One region of the Paraburkholderia sp. SIMBA_030 genome, then DNA from elsewhere that is predicted to be linked to it. Evidence: predicted binding sites of a transcription regulator. Region 1 holds the regulator's gene; each other region holds the start of a gene.
The links. The regulator LexA, encoded in region 1, represses DNA repair genes until DNA is damaged. The targets are predictions, from matches to a motif close to ACTGTATNNNNATACAGT.

Region 1 (6,414 bases):
GCTCGCGGCGGCAGGCGCCGGGCCCGCCCCGCCGCGGCCCGTGCGCCGCTGCAAATACCACTGCAATGTATTGATCAATAACAGCATCAGGAACGACACGACCAGCATCACGACCGCCAATGCAGTGGCGCCGGCGTAATCGTATTGTTCGAGCTTGGTGATGATCAGCAGCGACGTGATTTCCGACTTCATCGGCACGTTACCGGCGATAAAGATCACCGAACCGTATTCGCCGAGCGCCCGTGCGAACGCCAATGCGAAGCCGGTCAGCAATGCCGGAAACACCGCCGGCAGCACCACGCGCCGGAACGTCAGCCAACGCGATGCGCCGAGGCACGCGGCGGCTTCTTCCTGCTCGCGCTCGAACTCTTCGAGCACCGGCTGCACGGTCCGCACAACGAACGGCAAACCGATGAAGGTCAACGCGATCAGCACGCCGGCCGGCGTAAAAGCGACCTTGATGCCGAGCGGTTCAAGAAACTGCCCGATCCAGCCGTTTCCGGCGTACACCGCCGCAAGCGAAATACCGGCGACGGATGTCGGCAGCGCAAACGGCAGATCGACCACCGCGTCGACAAGCCGTTTGAACGGGAACGTGTAGCGCACCAGCACCCACGCTACCAGGAAGCCGAACACCGCGTTGATCAATGCGCCGCCGAGCGCCGAGAAAAACGTCAGCCGATACGACGCGAGCACGCGCGGCGAACTCACCGCGCGCACGAACTGACTCCAGTCGAGCGTCGCCGTCTTGAGAAAAGTGGCTGCGAGCGGAATCAGCACCACGAGGCTCAAATAAGCCACCGTGATGCCGAGCGTCAGGCCAAAACCGGGCAACGCGCTCGGTTTTCGGAAGGTCAACGTCGTCATGCTGGATACTCTTTCAGGGTTGATGCTTGCGGCTTTTTTTGTCTTCCGGCTGGCCAGAAAGCGCGCTGGACAAGCGCGCTTTCTGGCGAGTGGTTACCGCATCTGTCCACCTATGCCGGTTCAGGCATCGACAGTCTTACTGCGGCTGGTAAATCGAATCGAACACGCCACCGTCCGCAAAATGCGTCTTCTGCGCATTCGCCCAGCCGCCGAACGAGTCGTCCACCGTGTACAGCTTCAGCTTCGGAAACTTTGCGGTCAGCTCGGCCGGCACCTTGTTCGAACGTGGACGGTAGAAGTTCTTCGCGGCGATTTCCTGGCCCTGCTCGCTATACAGGAAGTTCAGATACGCTTCGGCCAGCTTGCGCGTGCCGTGCCTGTCGACCACCTTGTCCACCACCGCGACCGGCGGCTCGGCCAGAATGCTCACCGACGGCACGACGATCTCGAACTTGTCCGGACCGAATTCCTTCAGCGACAGGAACGCTTCGTTTTCCCACGCGATCAGCACGTCGCCGATGCCGCGTTGCACGAAGCTGGTGGTCGCGCCGCGCGCGCCCGAATCCAGCACGCCGGCATTCTTATAGAGCTTGCCGACGAACTCCCTGGCCTTCTGATCGTTGCCGCCCGGCTGATGTTCGGCGTATGCCCATGCAGCCAGATAGTTCCAGCGCGCGCCGCCCGACGTCTTCGGATTCGGCGTGACGATCGACACACCCGGCCTGGCCAGATCGTCCCAGTCCTTGATGTGCTTCGGGTTGCCTTTGCGCACGAGGAACACGATCGTCGACGTGTACGGCGACGCGTTGTCCGGCAAACGCTTTTGCCAACCCTTGTCCAGCAAACCTTTGTTGGCCAGCGCGTCGATGTCGTAGGCCAGCGCCAGCGTCACGACGTCCGCTTGCAGACCGTCGAGCACCGAACGCGCCTGAGCGCCCGAGCCGCCATGCGACTGCTTGAAGGTGACCGACTCGCCCGTCTTCGCTTTCCACTCCTTGCCGAATGCCTGGTTGACGTCCTGGTACAGTTCGCGCGTCGGGTCGTACGACACGTTCAGCAGCGTCGTATCGGCGGCGTGCGCTTGCGCCATCACGCCGACTGCGGTTGCCGCGCCGAACGCGAGCGCCGCGATAAGTTTTCTGGTCTCGCCTGCCAGCCCCGTGCCCTGATGGTTCATGCCAACTTTCTCCGCGTTGTAGTCCGCTGAAACAGCGTGTGGTGTTGTTTTGCGTCGCGGTCACGTGCACATGAGCGCCAACTCGGAGGCCAGTCTATCGAAGGGCTTTCATCATTAAAAATAATGTTTCCTCATTCTTTAATACGCAAAAGTGGTAATGGCAGCTGGATAAGGCGTTGCGGCACCAAAACGGATGTTGGAACGTCCTTTTGAGACGCCGGAACGCCACCCCAACCGACGAACTTAAAGTAAAGCTTGAATTGCGGTGAATACTGTATAAAAATACAGTCACCTGTTCATACATACAGTGGCGCCATGACCAAACTCACCGCACGACAGCAGCAGGTTTTCGATCTGATTCGCCGGGCTATCGAACGCACCGGCTTCCCTCCCACCCGCGCGGAAATCGCCGCCGAGCTGGGTTTCAGTTCGGCCAACTCGGCCGAAGAACATCTGCGGGCTCTCGCCCGCAAGGGTGTGATCGAACTCGCGGCGGGTGCGTCGCGCGGCATTCGTCTGCTGGCAGGCCCCGAAGATTCGCCGCATCAGTTCACGCTGCCACACGCCAGCATCATGCAACTGTCGCTGCCGCTGATTGGCCGCGTCGCTGCCGGTAGCCCGATCCTCGCGCAGGAACATATCTCGCAGCACTATGCGTGCGACCCGGCGCTGTTCTCGAGTAAGCCGGACTACCTGCTGAAAGTTCGCGGGCTGTCGATGCGCGACGCCGGCATCTTCGACGGCGACCTGCTCGCGGTGCAAAAGAAAAGCGAAGCGAAAGACGGCCAGATCATCATCGCGCGCCTGGGCGACGACGTGACGGTCAAGCGCTTGAAGCGCCGGCCGAACGGCATCGAGCTGATCGCCGAGAACCCCGACTACGAAAACATCTTCGTTCAGACCGGCAGTGCGGATTTCGCGCTGGAAGGCATCGCTGTCGGGCTGATCCGCCCCGGCGAGTTCTGAGCGCCCGCTTCTACCAACGCTTGCCCGACGCCAACGCGTCGCTGCCCCTACGTTGAATCGCCTGGAGAGACTCATGGAACGCTTTGCCCGCCTGCTGCCTTTTCGCCAGTTCGGCCGTTTGCGCCATCTGCGCAAGCTGGTGCCCTGTTCGCTGAACGAGGCGTCCACGGCCAACTCTCCGTCGCTATTCGACGAACCGGCATCGCGCGCGTCGAGCTTGCCGTCGTCGTTGCCGGCTTTCGCTCGCGTGTCGTTGAATTCGGGGCTGAATACGGCCGAGCCGGCGCGACGCGCGCCGGTGCGCGTCTATCACGGGCCATCGCGGCTGATCATGGTCGGCACGGTAGACGCCGTGTGCCGGATGATCGATCGCTGCATCGCTGAAGAAGCCAATGTGCACGGCGCGGTGTTCGAGTCATGAGGTGTAGGGCGCGATGCGTTGTTGCCCTGCGGTTGGCCCACTGTTGCTGTTCAGTTGCCCCGCTCGCGCCTCGTCAGATATTGCATCGCGTGGGATCGTTTTCGTGTGGCCGTGGTCCACGCTAGACCACCCTTGATAGAGAGCTCCACTCGATGGCAGTTTCTACACGCACCAAACGCGGCGCCACACGGCCGCTGATCGTTGTTCTGATTGTGATTGTGGTGATGGCCGCGCTGGGATACGGCTATGCATCGCCGTATATTGCGCTGAACAATCTGAAACGCGCGGCGGACGCGCGCGATGCGGAGACCGTCAATCAGTATGTCGACTTTCCAGCGTTGCGCGAGAGCCTGAAGCAGCAGGTCACCGGCTTGCTGACACGCCGGCTCAACGCACATGGCAACGGCAACCCATTCGCCGCGATCGGCGCGATGATCGGCGTTGCGCTGATCGGTCCGCTGGTGGACGCGTATGCGACACCGGACGGCGTTGCTGCATTGCTGAACGGCATGCCGCCGCGTGGCGAACCGGGCGAACGGCCGCCTGCACCGCCTGCCGCGCAAAACGCCCCTGGCGCAGCTGCGTCTGCGCCCTCTGCCGGAAGCCATACCGCCAATAGCACGACTAGCAATGCAACCAGCAGCGCCACGCCGCCGCAACCGCCGCAAACCACGGCCGGCTATCGCGGTGTCAACGAATTCGTCGTCAGGTATCAGCACGGCGCGGGCGACGCGCGCTACGCCGCGATTTTGCGGCGCGAAGGTTGGTTCACATGGAAGCTGGCCGCGGTCGACCTGAACGACTGATCGTTCGGTCGACGCGGCTCATGTTGCTGGCGTCAAGCCGCCGCCTGCTGCTGTTCCTGCGCGGACGAACACGCCACCAGAATGCTGCAGGAGACCCGGTCGAGCAGCGGCGTATTCCCCGCGCCCATCCACCAGCGCGACAGGCCAGTGCGGCAACGGTGGCCGACCACCACCAGGTCCACATGCAGTTCGTTGGCGAGATTGGCAATCTCGTCGATGGGATGACCGAACGCAAAATGTCCTTGCGCGTTGACGCCGCGCTCGGTGAGCCAGTCCACCCCTTCCTGCAGGATGTCGCGAGCAGTCTTCTCGAAGCTGCCGCAGGCCACGTCGGTGAGCAGGCCCGCGCTTTGTGCAATGCTCGAACGCATGTCGACAACCGACAACAGATGCGTTTCCGCCTTCAGGTCCAGCGCCAGATCGGCGCCACAACGCAGCGCTTTACGGCCTTCGCGCGAGCCGTCGTAGCAGAGTAGGATTTTCTGGTAGCTCGCCATGGTTTTCTCCCGTACCGCGGGGAACGCGGTCATAAATGAATCATGGTGCGCCGCAATTCAGGTTGCAAGGGATGGAAAACGCTAAGTGCGCCACAAGGAGAGGCGAGGCTATGCCGCAGCGCAAGAAAAGGCGTACGGCGGCCAGGTGGCGGCAAACGCCTGACCGCCGATGCCATAGAATGAGCGGCCTTACCGGCCATTCGCGTCTTTTCCCGGAGCATCATTCGATCCATGTCTGAAGCCGCCATTGAATTCCACCATGTCAAGAAAAGCTATGACGAAAAGACGGTCGTCGATGGACTGTCGTTTCATGTGAACGCCGGCGAATGTTTCGGTCTGCTTGGACCGAACGGCGCGGGCAAGACCACCACGCTGCGCATGCTGCTCGGCATTGCCGCCCCGGATGCCGGCACGATCCGCTTGTGCGGCGAGCCGATTCCCGGTCGCGCGCGGGTGGCGCGAGCGCGCGTCGGCGTGGTGCCGCAGTTCGACAATCTCGATCCCGATTTCACTGTCCGCGAAAACCTGCTCGTGTTCGGCCGTTATTTTGGCCTGAGCGCCGCGCAATGCCGCGCGATGGTGCCGTCGTTGCTCGAATTCGCACGTCTGGAGAGCAAGGCGAATGCACGCGTGAGCGAACTGTCGGGCGGCATGAAGCGGCGGCTCACGCTGGCGCGCGCGCTCGTCAACGATCCCGACGTGCTGATCATGGACGAGCCGACCACCGGGCTCGATCCGCAAGCGCGCCATCTGATCTGGGAACGGCTGCGTTCGCTGCTCGCGCGCGGCAAAACTATTCTGTTGACCACGCACTTCATGGAGGAAGCCGAACGGCTCTGCCACCGTTTGTGCGTGATCGAGGAAGGACGCAAGATCGCCGAAGGTGCGCCGAGCGAACTGATCGCATCCGAGATCGGCTGCGACGTGATCGAGATCTTCGGCCCCGATCCGGTTGCGTTGCGCGACGAGTTGGCGCCGCTGGTCGAGCGAACCGAGATTAGTGGCGAGACGCTGTTCTGCTACGTGAACGACGTGCAACCGGTGCTTGCATGCCTGAAGGAGCGCGCTGGTCTGCGCTATCTGCATCGTCCGGCAAATCTGGAAGACGTGTTTCTGCGACTGACCGGCCGCGAGATGCAGGACTGATGGACTGACGCTGGCCGTGCCCGGCGCTGGCCACCTGCCGCTTATAGCTATAAAGACACTGCAAGAGACAAGCAATGGACGCACGCACTTACGACACCCCTGACGACACGCCGTCGAAGCAGGCGCCTTTCGCCGCTTTGCCCGCGAACGCCGTGAACTGGATAGCGGTATGGCGCCGCAACTATCTGGTGTGGAGGAAGCTCGCGATTGCTTCGATGTTCGGCAATCTTGCCGATCCGATGATCTACCTGTTTGGTTTGGGTTTCGGGCTTGGACTGATGGTTGGGCACGTCGACGGCGTGTCGTACATTGCGTTTCTGGCGGCGGGCACGGTGGCATCGAGCGTGATGATGTCGGCGAGTTTCGAGTCGATGTATTCCGGCTTTTCGCGGATGCATGTGCAGCGCACGTGGGAAGCGATCATGCATACGCCGCTGACGCTCGGCGACATTGTGCTGGGCGAAGTGATGTGGGCCGGCAGCAAATCGATGTTGTCAGGAGTGGCCATCATGCTGGTCGCGGGAGCGTTGGGGT
Region 2 (6,414 bases), on a different contig from region 1:
GTGACGCATGCGGAGACCGGCGTCCGTCCACATCGCGCATCGGTGCAAGCGGTGTGCCCGTCTGCCGCACGGGCTTCGCCGCGCGGCGAAAGCCCGTGCGGCGGACGGATTCAGGCTGGGGAACAGGGGAGTGCGGATGCCTCGCCGCCCTGCTGGCGAGTTGCGTGGGCACAGACCGGAGAATTTGCCGGGTACTTGTAAAAATGGCGTTCGCCGTCTACGCATTCGGCGGGCCTGAAAAAGCAAAGCCTAGAAAAAACAGTAAGTTGGGCGAGTTGGTATGACAGTTGCTCTATAGAGAGGCCGCAGATCACTTTTCAGCCATGACGGGACCTGACTACGATGCCTTCAATCGAACTACGCGCAAGGCAGTCTCTCGCACTCACACCGCGTTTGCAGCAATCGGTGCGTCTGCTGCAGTTGTCGACTCTGGAGTTCCAACAGGAGTTGCGCACGGCGCTCGACACCAATCCATTCCTCGAATACGACTCGTCGGAGACCGAAGACGTCGCGTTGGCCACGGCTTCTCCTGGCGACGATACCAGCCCGGCGCCGGTCACGGGTACCGTTGCGGCGGCCGAACCCGATTCGCTGCCGGCCGGAAGCGGCGCCAGCGAAACGATGGAAAGCGCGGGGCAGGACGAGATACCCGGCGACTTTTCAGGCGATTACGGCAGCCGCGGTTCGACGCGCCAGAACGGCGATTCCGACGGCCGCGATCCGGCCGAATGGGCGCGCTCGCAACCGACCTTGCGCGAGCAGTTGCACGCTGCACTCGGTCTGTATCGTCTCGGCGAGCGTGACCGCGCGGTCGCGCGCTTCATCATCGAGGCGCTCGACGACGACGGTTATCTGCGCCAGGATCTGGCCGATCTCGCGAACAGCGTCGATCTCGAACCCGCATTGACCGAAGAAGAATTGCTGGTGGCGCTGCGCCTCGTGCAATCGCTCGACCGTCCAGGCCTCGGCGCGCGCTCGTTGTCCGAGTGTCTCTCGCTGCAAGTGAATGCGTTGCCGCCGGACACGCGCGGACGAAACGTGGCGCGGCAAATCGTCGAGCATCATCTCGAACGCCTCGCGCGCCGCGAACAGGCCGAACTGCAAAAGCAGCTCGGCTGCAGCGCTCAGGAACTGCGTGTGGCCTGCGCGCTGGTGCGCAAGCTCGACCCGAAGCCGGGCAATTGCTACGGCCGCAGCGAAGACAACTACGTCGTGCCGGACGTCATCGTGCGCCAGATCAGCAATAAGTGGATGGTGACGATCAATCCGGCGGTGCAGCCGCGCGCCCGGATCCACCGCATGTATGCGGAACTGTTCGCGCAGTCCTCGGGTGCGAGCCGCTCGCCGCTCGCGCAGCAGTTGCAGGAAGCGCGCTGGCTGATCCGCAATGCGCAGCAACGCTTCGAGACGATTCAGCGGGTGGCCGAATGCATCGTCGCGCATCAGAAGGCTTTCTTCCAATATGGCGAGATCGCGCTCAAGCCGATGGTGTTGCGCGATGTCGCCGATGAACTCGGGCTGCACGAATCCACCATCTCGCGTGCGACCGGCAACAAATATATGGCCACGCCGCGCGGCATCTTCGAGTTCAAACACTTCTTCCCGCGCGAACTCGGCACGGAAAGCGGCGGCACCTGTTCGGCAGCGGCGGTGCGCGCGCTGCTCAAGGAAATGATCGCCGCGGAGAATACCCGCGATCCGCTGTCCGATGTGGCGCTGGCCAGGATGCTCGCGGACCAGGGCGTGCTGGTCGCGCGGCGCACGGTCGCGAAATACCGGCATCTGATGAAGGTGCCGCCGGCGGAGTTGCGCCGCCAGCTCTAGTCGGTTCCCGGGGGCTGTACCGAAGGGCCACGCGAGGCCGATCGTTCGCGTGGCCCTTTTGCTGTCTGGACCTTTCGCGCGCGCCCCAGTACATTGGCGGCTCAAGTCGAAACGGGGTGAGTTCAATGAAGTACTCGAATCTGGTCGAGCGCTTGCAAGGTAAGCGCACGTCGGCGTGGGAAATCCATCGTGTCGCGCAACAGGCGTTCGCCGCCGGCGAAGACGTGATTGTGCTGAGCATCGGCGACCCCGACTTCGCGACCCCGGCGCCGATCGTCGAGCGCGCCATCGAGGCGCTGCGCGGCGGCGATACGCATTACAGCGCGGTGTCCGGGCGCGATCCGCTGCGTGCGGCGATTGCCGAAGAACACGCGCGCACCACCGGCTGCGCCGTGAGCGCGGCCAACGTGATCCTGACAGCGGGTGCGCAGAACGGCGTATTCGCCGCGTCGCTGTGCTTGTGCGAAGCGGGCGACGAAGTGATCGTGCCCGAGCCGATGTACCTCACATACGAAGCGTGCGTGCGCGCCGCGGGCGCCACGCTCGTGCCGGTGCCGGTCGATCCGGCGCGGGCCTTTCACCTCGATTGCGACGCGCTCGAAGCCGCCGTCACACCGCGCACCAAAGCGATTTTCTTCGCAACACCTTGCAATCCCACCGGCGTGGTGATGCCGCGCGCGGACCTCGAGCGTATTGCGCTGCTTGCTTGCAAGCATGATCTTTGGGTGTTGTCCGATGAGGTCTATGCGGACCTCGTTTTCGAACGCGAGCATGTGAGTGTTGCCGCGCTGCCCGGGATGGCGGAGCGTACCGTGACGCTCGGCAGTTTGTCGAAGTCGCATGCAATGGCGGGTTGGCGCGTTGGCTGGGCGGTGGGGCCCGCTGCGTTGATCGAGCATATGGGGCGGCTCGCGCTGGCCATGCTGTATGGCTTGCCGGGCTTCATTCAGCAGGCGGCGCTGACGGCGTTGCAGAACAAGGCGGCGATTGTCGCGGAGATGCGGGAGATTTATCGGCGGCGGCGTGACGTGGTGTTTGAACGCTTGCATCGTGTGCCGGGGTTGCGGTGTTTGCTGCCGGAAGCGGGCATGTTCATGATGGTCGACGTGAGTGGCACGGGGTTGGATACGGTCGATTTCACCTGGCAGCTGTTTCACGCGCAAGGCGTGTCGGTGCTGGACGCCAGTGCGTTTGGCGAGACCGCGGATGGGTTTGTGCGGTTGGGGTTTGTGGTTGACGAAGCGCGGTTGCTCGATGCTTGCGAGCGGATTGCTTTGTTTGTTCGCGGGTTGAGGGTTGGCGCGGCTGCGCCTTTCTGAAATATTTCGGTTTGGTTTCGTTCCCCATAACATGGACCCTGGTTTCTACATCACGTTGCGCCGATCGCTGCTAGCGGGATCGGTTGCGGCTGCCTTCGTGGCCGCCCTCGCCGCGGTGGCAATCATGGCCGCCATCGTCGTGTTCAGCCAGATGTGCGCGGCAGCCGAACTCGACGATTCGCCCGACGCCGCGCAGACCGCCGATACAGCCGATACAGCCGATACAGCCGCATCTGCGGTTGCCGTGCCCCGGGCCGAGCCTGATTCTCCGAGCCAGGCCGGCGTCAATACGACCGGCCAGCTAGTGCGCCCGCGCCCAAATCCACCGCGCACCGGGCGTGCGCAACGCGCCGCCGCAGCCACGCAAAAGGACACGCGAGATAACGCGTCAGACAGCGCGTCGCAAAACGCAAAACCGGATGCGGCCGCGATTCCCGTGCCGCCGGAAACGTCGTCCGTCACTCAGCATTCGATCCGGCTCGATGGTCGCAAGATCGACTACACGGCGACCGCCGGCAACCTGCTGCTGCACAACAAAGCCGGGCAGGCCAATGCCAGTGTCTTCTACGTCGCCTACACCGTCGCATCGAAAGCGCCCTCGACGCGGCCCGTGACGTTCCTCTTCAACGGCGGTCCCGGCACGGGCAGCGTCTTTCTCATGATCGGCTCGTTCGGGCCGAAGCGGGCGCGCACCGCCAGTCCGGCGAGCACGCCGCCTGCGCCCTATGTGCTGGCCGACAACCCCGATAGCCTTCTCGACATCACCGATCTGGTCTTTATCGACGCCGTCGGCGCGGGTTTGTCGCGAGTCGTCGGGCGCGGCACGGGTAAGGATTTCTGGAGCGTCGATAAAGACCTCGACGCGTTTTCGCAATTCATCGACCGCTATCTGACGGTCAATCAGCGCTGGAATTCGCCGAAGTATCTGCTCGGCGAGTCGTACGGCACTGCGCGCGCCGCCATGCTCGCGTATCAACTGGGACAAGACAATATCGCGCTGAACGGCGTGATCCTGCTGTCGTCCGTGCTCGATTCAGCCGACTTTTCTCCCGGCTTCGATTTCAAGAGCGAAAGCTATTTGCCAAGCTTCGCGGCGATCGCGTGGTATCACGACAAAATCGCGCCGAAGCCGGCTAGCCTGTCAGCCTTTCTCGACGACGCCCGCGCGTTCGCGCGCGGTCCCTATGCGCAGGCGCTGGCTCAGGGCGACGCTTTGTCCGATGCGCAGCGCGATGCGATTGCGGCGCGCGTCGCCCAGTTCACCGGTCTCGATGTCGAGTACGTGAAGCGGAGCCGGTTGCGTCTTTATCCATCGCGCTTTCGTAATCAACTGCTGCGGGATCAGTCGCGCAGCATCGGCCGTTTCGATGCCCGCTTCGAAGGCCTCGAATACGACGGCGTGTCGGAGCGCCCGGACTTCGATGCATCGGTCAATAGCGTGTCCGATGCTTTCGATGCGGCGCTTCATCAGCATTTCGCGCAGGATCTGCACTTCACGCCGACCGAGCGCTATCGCGTCTTCAACGACGACGTGTTGAAACAATGGGACTGGAAACATCGCGCGTGGTGGGGCGAGCAGTTGCCGGTGCCGTATGCGGCCGGCGATCTGGCCGAAGCGATGCGGCAGAATCCGCAACTTCGTGTGATGTCGCTGAACGGCTATTTCGATCTGGCCACGCCGTTCTACGCGACCGAGTACGCGCTGGCGCATCTGGGCATCGACGCGCCGCTGCGTGCCAATGTGCGGATCGCCTACTATCCGACCGGCCACATGATCTATCTCGACGATGCCGCGTTGCATACGCTCAAGCGCGATCTGGCAAGCTTCTACGCGGCAGGCGTGCAGCGCTGATCCTGGCTGGCGACGCACATGACAACAAGCGTGCCTCGGACCATTCCGACTTGCCGGGAGCGGACCGAACCCTCCACGGGTTTGATATCATAACTGTATATACATACAGGTTTCGTGGACGTGCCGTGGCGAGTGAAGCCCCTTCAAATGCTCCTTACTATCTGCTGAACTTCGAGCGGGCGCTGGCGTGGCTCGCTCAGCGTTACGACGATCTGCTGGACGGGCGCGAGCACGGCTTCCTGCGCGACTTCGCGGCTTTGCCGCAGGCGTCGCGGGCGCTGCTGGTTCGCATGCTGATGCGCAAAGGCACGTTGTTCCGCGCGAGCCGTCTGTCGTACGACGAGATCGGCTGCCCAGTTCAAGCGTCCGCCCCACTCGTCGATCTCGGTTGGGTCGACGCCGCGCCGCCGCTAACGCTCGACGATCTGTTCGCGCTCACCACCCGCCCCGAGTTGCTGATCATCTTTGCCGATGCCATCGCGTTGATCCCGGGCGCCCGGAGCTTGCGCAAACCGGACTTGCTCGAAACGCTGCGCCCCTTTTATGAGGTGGAGGGCGGCGCTGCGCGCCCACTTGCCGCGTGGCACGCGGCAAGTACCGACGCCGTATTACATGTCGTCATCGCGCCGCTCTGCGAGCGGCTGCGCCTGATGTTCTTCGGCAATTTGCACCAGGACTGGTCGGAGTTCGTGCTCGCCGATCTCGGCGTGTATCAATACGAGACGGTTCCGTTCGGACCTTCGTCGCGTGCCTTCCAGCAACGTGCCGATGTCGATGTCTACCTCGCTTTGCATGCCTGCCGCGAAGCGCTCGAATGGCTGTCCGACGGCGAATCCATCGGGGAACTCGTTGCCGCCGTCGCCGCGATCGAGACGTCGAACCCCTGGCTCGACACGCGCCGCGCAAAACTGTTGTTCCGTATCGGCCAGCATTGCGAGCGTCAACACGATTGGCAAGGTGCGCTCGCCGTTTATGCGGAATGCGCGTGGCCCGGCGCGCGGCATCGGCGCATGCGTGTGCTCGAGCGCTGCGAACGTATCGACGACGCCTTCGCGCTCGCCTCGCAAGCCGCCGCGGCGCCCGAAAGCGAAGAGGAAGCGCAGCGCATCGCGCGCATGCTGCCACGCTTGCAACGTCGGCGCGGTGAGCCCGTGGCGCGCACGCCGACCGCGCGGCCGGTCGAGCGCAGCACGCTGGTGCTGCCACGGCCCGCGGCGGCGCAACCGGTTGAATTCGTCGCGCGCGATCATCTGAGTCGCGAGGACGCGCCAGTTCATTACGTCGAGAATACGCTGATCAACTCGCTGTTCGGGTTGCTGTGCTGGGAGCCGGTGTTCGCGGCGCTGCCCGGTGCGTTTTTCCATCCGTTTCAGCGTGGCCCGGCCGATCTGCATGCGCCTGATTTTTATAGCCGCCGCG
Region 3 (6,414 bases), on a different contig from region 1:
AACTGGTCGGGGCGCTGGCCGCCATCGTCGTCAGCGCGCTGACGCGGCGGCCACTCCTGACCATCGCGGTCGGCCTGACGGTCTTTTTTGTCTGGCAGTGTGTCGTGCTTAAATAAGTGCACAGGGCGTCGAAGCAGGCATAGGCGCCGCGCCCGCGCCCCGCGCCGACGCATCGCTCTAAAAGCCACCGCCGATCGCCCCACACCCTTAAGTTTTCCCTGAATCCGCCGTTATGAAGTCGAGGTCCGCTCGTCGGGATGCGTCCCGCTGGTTACGCGGCAACAGGCAGGAATCAACCGCGCCGGCATTGGCGTCGCGTCTCACGGGGTCCGTGTGCGAACGGACGGCATGACGATGCAGCGCGGCAGGACCAAACGGGATAACACATGGGTCAAATCACCCTCACACTCAAAGACGAGACCATTGCGACGCTGCGCAAGGATTTCGACGCTTTTCTGCGGGTATCGCTGAAGCTCGATCCGCAGTTCGCGACGCCGTCTTTCGAGGACTTTTTGCGCGCCAAGCTGCTCGACAATATGGTGCCGCTGACCGAACACGCGGTGCAGCGGATGTTGCAGGGTGGTCAGTACGCGTGGGCAAAACGCACGCTCGACAAGGAATTCCCGGACGTCGTCGCGATCCTGATGCGGCAGGCGGGTGAGTTCGGCTTCGGCTTCGCGGCGCGTTCGGAATGGACGCCGGAAGAGCTGGCAAAGCAGTGCCGCGACTGGGCGGCTGCGATCGTCAAGGAAGCGGAAGGCGACGCGGTGCTGATCGATCCGCTGGCGGCGCAGATCAAAAGCGCCGCACAGGACATTCAGGCGCTCGAGGAAGTCATGCAGACGCCGGCCTGGCGGCTGGTGGAATCGTTGCGCCAGCGCGTGTACGAAGCCAAGGTGGCGTGCGAAACGAGCGTGGGCAGCACCGCGCGCGAAAAGCTTGGCGAACTGCGCGGGCTGCTGCGCCTGGGCATTTCGCACGGCTCGTTCCAGAAGCAGGAAGCGCAGCAGATCATGGAGTATCTGCGTTTGCTAAAGCCGGAAATCTTCGTCGACGAACCGTACGACGTGTTCTCGCGCCTCGCCGCATGGCTGCGCAATTTCTTCGTGCCGCCGCGTCCGCTGCCGCAACAGCCGCAACAACGGCAGTCGCGCTAACGGCCGCCGGGATGGCCGGCGCGGCTTGAGTCGCCGGGAGGCCACACGACCCGCGGCTTCCAACCCCGCCGAACCGCGTCAATCCCACATCTTCCTGAGTTTCGCCCCAATCTCGATCTTGGCCTGCGCAGCCGCGGCCAGCCCCGCCGCTGTCGGCGCGCTCGGCACCGGCACGCGCGGCCACGCATAGGCGTCGAACAGCGACATCAGATACGCCGGAATAAAGCGCGTGCGCGACGCCCACACGTGACGGTCGCCCATATGCGTCTGGTTGTGCACGTAAAAACGCTGCGGCACGACGATATGCAGATCTTCCTTCGCGCGCGTCATCGCCACGTATAACAGGCGACGCTCCTCGTCGATTTCTTCGTCGCTGCCGGTGCCGAGATCGGACGGAATGCAGCCGTCGACGCCGTTCAGCACGAACACGTTGCGCCACTCCTGCCCTTTCGCCGAATGGATTGTGGACAGGATCAGGTAGTCCTCGTCGATCAGCGGCACGCCGGATTCGTCGCTGGTGGCATCGGGCGGATCGAGCGTCAATTCGGTCAGAAAGCGTTCGCGCGACGGGTACGTGCCCGCGATGCTTTCCATCTGCAACACGTCCGCGTGACGGATCGCCGCGTCCTCGTGGTTGCGCTCGAGATGCGGCTCGTACCAGCGCCGCACCATTTCGAACTCCGCCGGCCAGGGCGTCTGCCGGCCGTACACGCTCGCCATGAGCTTCACGAACGGATGCCAGTCTTCCTGCGCGCGAGCGGGCGGCGCGAACACGGCCAGCGCAGCGCCGGCGGTATCCGCCGGATTGCCGGCACCGGCGTGCGCGACGACCTCGTCGAGCACCTTCGCCGCGGTGGCCGGCCCGACGCCCGGCAGCAATTGCACGACGCGAAAACCGGCGACGCGGTCGCGCGGATTCTCCGCCCAGCGCAGCACCGCCAGCACATCCTTGACGTGCACCGAATCGAGAAACTTCAGGCCGCCGAATTTCACGAACGGGATGTTGCGCCGGGTCAGTTCGATTTCGAGCGCGGCGCTGTGATGCGCGGCACGAAACAGCACCGCCTGCGACTTGAGCTTCATGCCCTGCTCGCGCGCTTCGAGCACCTGTTCGACGATGTAGCGGGCCTGATCCGCTTCGTCGGCGACCGTCACCAGACGCGGGCGCTGCGCCGAGGCCTTGTCGGTCCATAGATTCTTGGTGTAGCGCTCGCTGGCGAGTTCAATCACTGCGTTCGACGCTGCCAGAATCGGCCCGGTCGACCGGTAATTGCGCTCGAGCGTGATCTGTTTGGCGGGCGGATTGAAGTGCGCGGGAAAATCGAGAATGTTGCGTACGGTAGCGCCGCGAAACGAATAGATCGACTGGGCGTCGTCGCCGACCACCGTCAGCCCACGGCCATCGGGCTTCAGGGCGAGCAGGATCGACGCCTGCAAGCGGTTGGTGTCCTGATACTCGTCGACCAGCACGTGATCGAAGCGCGCCGACAGATCCGCCGCGATCGACGGCTCGGTGGCCATATGCGACCAGTAGAGCAGCAAATCGTCGTAGTCGAGCACGTTTTGCTTCTGCTTCGCATCGACGTAGGCGGCAAACAGCATGCGCAGATCGGCTTCCCACTCGCGGCACCAGGGAAACGCGTGATTGAGCACGTCGGCAAGCGACGCGCCGGTGTTCACGACGCGCGAGTAGATCGCGAAGCACGTGCCCTTCGCCGGGAAGCGCCGCTCTTTCGCCGACAAGCCGAGCTCGTGGCGCACGAGATTCATCAGGTCGGCCGAATCCTCGCGGTCGTTGATCGTGAAGGCCGGCGCGAGGCCGATCAGTTCCGCGTACTCGCGCAACAGCCGCGCGCCGACGCTGTGAAAGGTGCCCGACCACGTCAGCCCCTGCGCCAGCGCGGCGCGCGTGCCAAGCGCCGCGCCGGCGATGCGCGTGACGCGGCGGGTCATTTCGAGCGCGGCGCGGCGTGAAAATGTCAGCAGCAGTATGCGGCGCGGATCGGCGCCCTTGACCACCAGATTGGCGACCCGGTGCGCCAGCGTATTGGTCTTGCCCGAACCCGCGCCCGCTATCACCAGCAACGCGCCCAGGGGCTCGTTGGGCGTGCCGGCGCCGTACTCGACCGCTTCGCGTTGCGCGTCGTTGAGCTTGGCCAGCCAGGCGGCGGTATCGAACGGCAGCGGGGATTCGGCGACGGTGGGCACAGTGGATTGGGCGCAGGCGTGGTGGGGTGAAACCAGTTAAAGAACGGGCGACGCATACTGTATATCCATACAACCCCAGCCGGCAAGCGACCTTTTTTCGCGGCGACTCCCCGGCCGCGGCGCCGCGCAAGCGCGCAAGGGCCGGCGCAAAAGCAATGGCCCGGGCGCAGGCGCGCACCGGACCATTTTTGCAGCGAGGGAGCAAGACACTTGCCCCCTTCGACTGACGCCTGTCACTTCTGCGGTGCAAGCGTCTTCTTTCAGGCGCTGCGCCACGCCATCAGCGGCTCGGCACAGCGCGACTGGTGCTTCCTTCGTTAGTGCTTCACATCTGCGCCGTTATCTTGATCGGCGGCCTGGCCTTGCATGTTCATCTTCATTTCGTTATTGGCGGCTTGCTTGTCCGCCTTCTGGTTGATCTTGGCGTTGCGCACCTGTTGGTTGTATTGCGACTTGGCAGCCTTTTGCTGTTCCTTCAGCTCGGCCTTCGACGACTTCTTTTGCGTCCGGTATTCGGCATTAGCCTGCGCGTCGGCGTCGCGCTTCTGAACCAGCGGATCGGTCGAGCCCGGCGCCGTCAGACGGGTCGGCGCAGGCGTTGCCGGCTGCACGCCCTGCGCGGCAGGCGCTGCGGGCGCGAGATCGGCGCCTTGGGTCTGAACCTGTGCCTGGCCGGACATGCCGGCGGCCGGTTGCGCGGCGGTTTGCGCGACAGCGGCGGTCGCGGCAAAGGCAGTGAGGGCGGTACCGATCAGGAGCGTACGAATCTGGGTCATGATTGTTCCTCTCTAAGGCTGTCAGGAACGGGCATCGTGTCTGGCGTAACGCATCGATGCGTGCCTCGCCCGGTCTGCTAGCCACTGGAAAACGTGGGAAAAATCCAGCAGGCTTCTCTACCGACCTGCCATTTCTGAGTGAAGTTCATGAAAAACGCCCAGTGTTACGGAACGTTTCATTTTCTGACAAGTACATAACATCTGCTTGCAATTGCCTGCACGCGGTTGAATGCGCACATCGACTTCGATCCAGGGCAAGCTTCTGGCTTATGATGCGAACCCTTTGCCTGAAGGCGCAAACGCCATGCCAAACCTCGATTTCACACTGACCGGCGATTATGTCGAACTGCACAATCTCCTGAAGATAACGGGCCTCGCGGACAGCGGCGGCTCGGCAAAAATGATGGTCGCGGATGGTGCGGTGGCCGTCGACGGCCGGGTCGAAACGCGTAAGACCTGCAAGATCCGCGCGGGTCAGGTGGTGCTGCTCGGCGACACGCGGATCGCGGTGCACGAAGCTTGATGTGTGGGAACGCGGCACCCCGAGAATCCGGAGTCCGCATGCGCACCAAAATTGTGCCTGCTCCATCGACATCGCCGCGCCCAAGCAATAAGCTGTAGGTTTCGACAGACAAACAGTTAGCTGACAGCGACCCTGCGCGCCCGGCGGCCATCCCGTGTTGCGCCGCCGTCATCGCCGCGGTTCCGCTCACCGTCGGTCCGTCGCCACTTCCGCCGTTAAGCGCTCAATGACTCAATCCGGCTTCTCCCGGGTGGCCGTCCGGCCGCCGACCCTGACCCGGCACGCCGCCGACACCGCCCGTCTCGCCGCACCGCTCGCCATCGCGCAGCTCTCGCAAATGGCAATGGGCGTGACCGACACGATCCTGCTCGGCTCGCTCGGTCCCGACGCACTTGCCGCCGGCGGCCTCGGCGCCAACCTGTTCTTTGTCGTGGTCACACTGCTGCAAGGCGTGCTGACCTCGGTCAGCGTGAGCGTCTCGCACGCGCGCGGCGCGCAGGACGAGGGCCGCGTGCCGCATATCTACTGGACCGGCTTCCTACTTTCCGTGCTGTTGTCCGTGCCGGCGTTCTTCCTGCTGTCGTTCGCCAAACCGATCCTGCTGGCGTTCGGCGAGCCCGCGCTGCTCGCGCACAACGTCGGCGAATACGCGGCGGTCCTGCGCTGGGGTTCGCTCGGCAGTCTGATCGGCGTCGGCTTGATGCGCTCGTTCCTGCCGGCGATCGGTGCGGCGAGGCGGCTCCTGGGGGTGTCGCTCGCGGGCGTATTCGTGAACGGCTTTCTCAACTACGGACTGATCCACGGCGCCTATGGCCTGCCGCGGCTGGGCTTTCTCGGCTCGGCGGCGGCCACCACGATCACGGTCTGGTTGAGCGCGCTGGTCTTGATGGCGCTGCTGCATCTGCGGCCGCGCTATAAACATTTCGTCGTCGCGACGCGGCCGAACGTGCCGTTGATGGGCGAACTATTCGGCATCGGCTGGCCGGTTGCGATCACCTACGGCGTCGAATCGACGTTGTTCCTCGCCACCGGCTTGATGGTCGGGTTGCTCGGCGAATCGCAACTGGCCGCGCATCAGATCGCGTTGAACGTCGCCTCGGTCGCCTTCATGGTGCCGCTCGCGATCGGCCAGGCGGCCAATGTGCGGGTCGGCTTCTGGTCCGGCGCCGGCCAGCCGCTCGCCGCGCGGCATGCGGGTTTCGTCGCGCTGGCGCTCGGCGTCGGCTTCATGACGCTGTCGGGCATCGTGCTGATCGCCGCGCCGCACTGGATCGTCGGGCTATATCTGCATCTCGACGACCCGGCCAACGCGGCGACGGTCGCACTGGCCAGTTCGCTGCTCGGCGTGGCTGCGATCTTCCAGATCGTCGACGGCATGCAGACGGTCGGCTCCGGCTGCCTGCGCGGCTTGAAGGACACGCGCGTGCCGATGATTGCGGCGTCGTTCGGCTATTGGGTGATCGGCTTTCCGACCGGCTACACGCTGGCGTTTCACTTCGGTCTCGGCGCACGCGGCCTATGGTGGGGACTCGCGGCGGGCCTCGCCAGCGTCGCGCTGTTGATGACGCTGCGCTTTCACAAGCTGAGCTTGCGGCGCGTGCCGGCCACGCCTGCCGCGCCGCCCGCCCAGTCCGCATGATCTGGGCAAAGCACGGAATGCCGGTTGGCCGCGCCTTGGCCAGGCGCCACGATTCAGCAGTGTCTTCCTTGACACGCCTCCGAAAGGGTTTGAACCCGCGCACTGCGCGGG

Region 2: the regulator LexA is predicted to act here: its motif matches at 5,088-5,105, upstream of SB772_RS21590 (VRR-NUC domain-containing protein).
Region 3: the regulator LexA is predicted to act here: its motif matches at 3,422-3,439, upstream of SB772_RS33025 (ATP-dependent helicase).

The regions. Positions count from the first base shown of each region.
Region 1 covers NZ_JAWRXB010000004.1:250,731-257,144, forward strand. The annotation lists gene cysT (sulfate ABC transporter permease subunit CysT) at 1-867, opposite strand, end outside; gene SB772_RS08630 (sulfate ABC transporter substrate-binding protein) at 1,004-2,044, opposite strand; gene lexA (transcriptional repressor LexA) at 2,360-3,010, shown strand; gene SB772_RS08640 (hypothetical protein) at 3,084-3,431, shown strand; gene SB772_RS08645 (DUF2939 domain-containing protein) at 3,584-4,237, shown strand; gene SB772_RS08650 (universal stress protein) at 4,270-4,734, opposite strand; gene nodI (nodulation factor ABC transporter ATP-binding protein NodI) at 4,966-5,880, shown strand; gene SB772_RS08660 (ABC transporter permease) at 5,955-6,414, shown strand, end outside.
Region 2 covers NZ_JAWRXB010000012.1:122,914-129,327, forward strand. The annotation lists gene SB772_RS21575 (RNA polymerase factor sigma-54) at 343-1,824, shown strand; gene SB772_RS21580 (pyridoxal phosphate-dependent aminotransferase) at 1,950-3,143, shown strand; gene SB772_RS21585 (S10 family peptidase) at 3,175-4,995, shown strand; gene SB772_RS21590 (VRR-NUC domain-containing protein) at 5,121-6,414, shown strand, end outside.
Region 3 covers NZ_JAWRXB010000024.1:130,697-137,110, reverse strand. The annotation lists gene SB772_RS33035 (AzlD domain-containing protein) at 1-116, shown strand, start outside; gene SB772_RS33030 (DUF4088 family protein) at 387-1,157, shown strand; gene SB772_RS33025 (ATP-dependent helicase) at 1,236-3,365, opposite strand; gene SB772_RS33020 (hypothetical protein) at 3,683-4,141, opposite strand; gene SB772_RS33015 (RNA-binding S4 domain-containing protein) at 4,446-4,664, shown strand; gene SB772_RS33010 (MATE family efflux transporter) at 4,891-6,303, shown strand.